2 linked regions of the Prochlorococcus marinus XMU1412 genome follow. The protein of the gene in region 2 interacts with the protein of the main gene of each other region in a pairwise test. Links are inferred from orthologs where the notes say so. Each region holds a gene or a part of one and is shown on either strand. Other genes may lie near its edges.

Evidence for each region. The genes of interacting proteins can lie anywhere in the genome.
Region 1: the proteins of dnaB (region 2) and dnaA interact in binary tests that used the Escherichia coli proteins (3 or more experiments, as listed by UniProt). The link is inferred for Prochlorococcus marinus XMU1412 from one-to-one orthologs.

The regions. Positions count from the first base shown.
Region 1 is NZ_JAAORJ010000002.1:55,051-57,967, forward strand. What follows is about bases 1-2,859. They hold dnaA (chromosomal replication initiator protein DnaA), read left to right. Parts: upstream 1-662; coding sequence 663-2,057; downstream 2,058-2,859. Other genes in these bases: HA152_RS03060 (TIGR04282 family arsenosugar biosynthesis glycosyltransferase), read right to left, coding at 1-469; HA152_RS03070 (glutathione S-transferase), read right to left, coding at 2,063-2,859. In the rest of the region: more of HA152_RS03070, read right to left, coding at 2,860-2,917. UniProt on the Escherichia coli protein: Plays an essential in the initiation and regulation of chromosomal replication. Binds in an ATP-dependent fashion to the origin of replication (oriC) to initiate formation of the DNA replication initiation complex once per cell cycle.
Region 2 is NZ_JAAORJ010000004.1:589,329-592,310, reverse strand. The notes cover bases 17-2,940. They hold dnaB (replicative DNA helicase), read right to left. Parts: upstream 2,208-2,940; coding sequence 825-2,207; downstream 17-824. Other genes in these bases: HA152_RS09705 (acyl-CoA desaturase), read right to left, coding at 2,742-2,940; rplI (50S ribosomal protein L9), read right to left, coding at 2,266-2,721; mnmG (tRNA uridine-5-carboxymethylaminomethyl(34) synthesis enzyme MnmG), read right to left, coding at 17-812. In the rest of the region: more of mnmG, read right to left, coding at 1-16; more of HA152_RS09705, read right to left, coding at 2,941-2,982. UniProt on the Escherichia coli protein: The main replicative DNA helicase, it participates in initiation and elongation during chromosome replication. Travels ahead of the DNA replisome, separating dsDNA into templates for DNA synthesis.

The sequences.
Region 1 (2,917 bases), on a different replicon or contig from region 2:
AATATGTATGTGATAACATTATTTTTTCTGATAAACCAATAAGCCAATATCCTCCATCGTTAGATGGTCCTAAAATAAGATCATTATGTTGAAGCTCTTTTAGAGTATTCAATAAGTCTTGATGGCATAAATCTGGAAGGTCAGTGCCAATAAAAATAATATTTTTGATCTTATGTCTTGCACAATATTTTTTGTTGATAATTATTTGCCGTTTCATTTTTTCTCCCAAGCAGCCTTTCCCCTGCAAATTAAATTTGTTGATGCCTAATTTTCTAGACCATTTTCTACAATTTCCTACTCCCAAACCAGTTATGGCAATAGAAATATCAATCAGTTTATTTTCTTGAAGAAATTTTGCGACTGAAATTGTGTGTTTAGTCATTACGCTTTGTACTTTCGCCGAATTACTTTTACCTATGTCTTTTGATAATCTTGTTTTGCATCTTCCAAAACCATGCCATTTCGCCATGATAATAAGTAATGCTTTATCCAATAATTTAGTGAAATTTAAAATAATTATATGCCTATTAAAAAATATAAAATTTATTTTTATAAATTTAGTCGATACTTTGTTAAATAATTTTAAATTTGTCGTGATCTTGTGATTTGATAATGGCCAATTATTAAATTCCAACTAGATTAATAATCTAGAGAATAAAACTTTGCAAGCAACTAATCCTATTTGGGCGGAAGTTCAACAATCACTTCAAAAAACTTTAAGTAAGCCTTCATTTGAGACATGGATAAGGCCTGCTAAATTTAATTGTTTTGAAGATGGCTTATTAACTTTAATCGCTCCAAATACATTTTCTAGTGATTGGTTAAGAAAGAATTATTGTGAAACTATTGAAAAAGCTGCAAAGGAAATCTGCGGTCATGATGTAAAAGTTGTTTTTAAATCTGAAACGAATAACAGCAGCGATTTAACAAATGAAGATAAACCTAACGAACAGAACTTTCATCATAAAACAAGATCTTTTTCTAGTAATAACCAAAATAATTCTACAAAAAATCAATTCAAAAATCCTAATGGTTTAAATTTACGCTACGTATTTAAAAGATTTGTTGTAGGTCCAAATAGTAGGTTGGCTCATGCCGCGGCTTTAGCCGTTGCCGAATCTCCTGGGAGAGAATTCAATCCATTATTTATTTGTGGAGGAGTAGGTCTTGGTAAGACTCATCTAATGCAGGCAATAGGTCATTATCGAGTAGAAATAGATCCAGAAGCAAAAGTTAAATATGTATCTACAGAGACTTTTACAAATGATGTTATTAGTGGTATTCGTAGAGATGGAATGACAGCTATTCGAGATAAATATAGGAATGTAGATTTGATTTTAATAGACGATATACAGTTCTTAGAAGGCAAAGAGTATACACAGGAAGAATTTTTTCATACTTTTAATGCTCTTCATGAATCAGGAAGTCAAATAGTTATTGCAAGTGACAGACCACCAAATCAATTGTCGGGAATTCAAGAGAGATTAATTTCTAGGTTCTCAATGGGTATGACCGCAGATATTCAACCACCTGACCTTGAGACGAGGACAGCCATCCTTCAAAAAAAGGCAGAACAAGAGAGGATGAGTCTCCCAAGAGATTTAATTCAATTTATAGCAGGAAGATTCACTTCGAATATTCGAGAGTTGGAAGGAGCATTTACTAGAGCTGTTGCATTTGCATCAATAACAGGATTGCCAATGACAGTTCAATCAATTGCTCCAATGCTTGATCCTAATAGTGTTGGAGTAGTTGTTACTCCAAAACAAGTTATTAATAAAGTGTCAGATTTCTTTAAAGTTTCTACTGATGAATTGATCAGTTCAAGTAGGAGAAAACCAGTAAGTCAAGCTAGACAAATAGGTATGTATCTTATGAGACATAGTACGGATCTAAGCTTACCAAGAATTGGAGATGAGTTTGGGGGTAAGGACCATACAACAGTTATGTATGCTATTGAGCAAGTTGAAAAAAAATTATCTATTGATCCAAATATTGCAAGTCAAGTTCAAAAAATAAGAGATTTACTTCAAATAGATTCAAGAAAAAATTTATAGTTTTACTAATAACTAGAAACGAAATTTATAGGATCTTGATCATATCTATGCCTGAAAGGTATCTTATCTATTTCATTGATATTACTAAGCGATTCAATCTTATTTAATGATTGCCTTAATAACCTTGCTGAAATAATTGGCATATCTCTTGGAACTGAGATTCTATTTTTTAAGTATCTAAGAGAAATTCCTGAGAGTTTTTTAGGGATTAATACTTCACCTGTGATCATGTGGGTCAAAGCTGATCTCAATGATTCGTCAAATGATTCTTTATTGTATGGGTTTACCTTTAGTAAATTGTCTTTATGCTTTATCACTCTTTTAAGAGCAATTTTTGCGAAATATTTTGACTCATAATTTTGATTTAGTTCATAATTGCCTAGACCCTCCCCATTATCTATTAGCTTAGAGAAAGTAATCTGTTGTTCATTGCTTTCTTTATAGCATCCTCCCATTTGTGGGGGTAAATCATGAGAATGAGTATGAAAATCTCCTTGAGTGCCTCTATAAGCACTTGTCCCTTCAAAAAGGGTAAGCCAGTTATCTAAATGACGGTAATTAGATCTTAAATTAAACCCTTTATAATAAATCAGTGATGCATTCATTCTCTCCATATAGGGAATAAAAATTATATCTCCAACACCAGGCTCTATATCACCCGTATTAGAAACTGATGGATCAACAAACCCTGATTTTGACCTAGTTAAGATTTCATCAAATTTAGAAATGGATTCTTTAAATCTTTTTTTTCTAAAAGAGTTATCTATAAAATTAAAGCTTTCTCGGCAGAGCCAATTACACCAGGATCTGAAAATTTCTCTTTCTAACTCTCGAATTTTGATAAGGTGACTAGATGTTAT
Region 2 (2,982 bases):
AGTTGATGTGTTTTGGTAGTTGTTCTTGTGATATGACAACTAACTTGGGGCATATTATTTTTGATATCTGGATCAAACGAAAAATATTTATCTGCTGCAGTACTTGGTTGAATATCTAATTCATCAAAAATGATACTTCTTTTATCAACTCTTGCTGGAGTTCCTGTTTTTAAACGTTCTGTTTTGATACCAATTTCGTGTAAATTTTGAGTAAGACCTTTTGCTGCTTGTTCGCCCGATCTACCAGCTGACATTGATTTATTTCCTATCCATATTCTTCCTTCTAAGAACGTACCAGCTGTAATGATAACTGATCTTGCTGAATAATAACTACCAAAGAAAGTCCTTACACCCTTTATTCTTTTTTTTACGATTTTTTTTGAGTTCAATCCAATTTCTTCAGTTTTTCCGATATCTAGTTCAGTAATCATTGCTTCTTTTAATGATAAATTATCTGTATTTTGTAGTATTTCAATCATCTTTTTTGAGTATTCTCTTTTATCTGTCTGAGCTCTTAATGCCCATACAGCTGGACCTCTACTTGCATTTAATATTCTTTTTTGTATAGCTGTCTCATCAGCTAATTTACCAATAATTCCACCTAATGCATCAACTTCATGTACCAACTGACTTTTTGCCGGGCCGCCAACAGCAGGGTTGCAAGGTTGCCACGCAATCCTATCTAAATTGATTGTAAATAAGGCTGTAGAAAATCCTAATTTTGCTGTTGTTATAGCAGCTTCGCATCCTGCATGTCCTCCACCAATAACGATGACATCAAAAGATTCATTTGTTGAGTGATGATCTTGCATTTTAGGATTGATTTAATTAGCTAAATTCCTAAATCTCGTAAATTGAGGTTCAAATAATAATTTAACAGTTCCTACGGGTCCATTTCTATGTTTAGTGACAATGATTTCTGTAATTCCTCTATCTTCAGTCTCTGGATTATAGTATTCGTCTCTGTAAATCATTAATACTAAATCTGCGTCTTGTTCAATAGATCCTGATTCTCTTAAATCGCTTAACATTGGTCTTTTGTTTGTTCTAGACTCAACCCCTCTACTAAGCTGAGATAAAGCTACTACTGGTACTTTTAATTCTCTGGCCATGCTTTTAAGACCTCTTGTTATTCGTGAAAGTTCTTGCACTCTATTATCAGGGGTTGATCCTTCCATCAACTGGAGGTAATCAATCACAATTAATCCAAGTTCTTTTTTTTGTTCAGCTATTAATCTTCTGCACAGAGATCTCATCTCTAAAACACTTAAGTTAGGCTTGTCATCTATAAATATTGGCAATTGACCTAATGAATTGATACCTTCTCCGAGTAATGGCCATTCATCTTGCTGTAATCTTCCTGTTCTTAGCCTGCCACTCTCGATTCCAACTTCCATAGAGAGCAATCTATATGTCAATTGTTCTTTACTCATTTCAAGGCTAAATACACACACAGGTAAATCTTGCGATTGTGCAACATTTTTTGCCAGATTAAGAACTATTGAAGTTTTCCCCATTGAAGGTCTTCCAGCAACAATTATTAAATCACTTCTTTGAAAACCTTGAGTCATCGCATCAAGGTCGTAGAAATTTACTGGAATACCAGCTACTGAAGTACCTAATGATCTTGACTCTATTTCATTGAAAGTACTTGTAAGGATTTCAGCTGCTTGAGTCAGGCCTTTTGAAGGTTTTTCTTGGCTGATTTCAAATATTTTTTGCTCTGCTTTATCTAGAACTTCATTAGTATCTTGAGTTTGATCAAAACCTAGTTGAACTACTTCATTACCAGATCTGATAAGTTGCCTTCTCATGAATTTGTCGTTAATTAAATTAGCAACTTGTTCTATGGAAGCTGTAGAGGAAACATTTTCAACTAGTTCTACCAGTTTGCTGTTTCCTCCAATTTTTTCTAGTGATCGATTATCTGCTAACCAAGCACTCATTGACGTTAAATCAGTTGGTTTACCCTGGGTATGCAACATTAATGCTGTTCTATAAATCTCTTGATGGGCATTTATATAAAAAGCTTCAGGTTTAATTAAGTCTGCAATTCTTCCGATTGCGTCTGGATCAAGAAGTATGCCCCCAAGAACAGCTTCCTCAGCTTGAACATTTTGAGGAGGTACTAATCCAGAGTTTTCACTATTAAAATCCTTTTTAAAATTTTTATTTTGCCCATTATTTGGAAAAGGTACGGAAACCATATCTTTAATTGCTTAGATATATACTCTGGCTACTTTTCAAAATAATGCAACAAATTTATTAACTTGTTACTTCAATATTTACTTCTGCATTTACTTCTGGATGTAATTTCACTTTTGCAGTAAAGGAACCTAAATTATGAATATCAGGAACAGTAATGTTTCTTCTATCAATTTCTTTTTTAGTTGCCGCTTCTATCGCTTCGGCGACATCCCCATTGGTAACAGTTCCAAAAAGGACACCATCTTCTCCAACCTGTTTTTTGATAGTGAACCTACCTATTGTAGATAATGCAGTTTGGAAATCTAAAGCTTCTTTCTTTAATTTATCAGCAGCGATTTTTTCTTTTTCTTTCTTCCTCTCAATTTGTTTAAGGACTGCTGGTGTGACATTCATTGCCTTACCATAAGGTAATAGAAAATTTCTTGCGTATCCTGGTGCTACATCAACTAGATCTCCTTCTTTACCTAGTGAAGCGATTGATTCAGTTAATGCGACTTGTACTCTTTTAGCCATGAAAATATTGAACAATATAGTTAATAATAAGACCTAGAGGGTAACTTTACTTTTTTTGCTAAACCAAATTTCGCAAGAATCTTAATATGTTCCCATGTTATGTCTATCTGACCTTTAAATAATCCTTGTTTTGCTGAATTGGGAAATGCATGATGGTTGTTATGCCAACCTTCTCCAAATGTTAATGCAGCAACCCATGCATTGTTTTTAGATGAATCACCACTTTCAAATGGTGCTTTACCCCAACAATGCGTCGCGGAG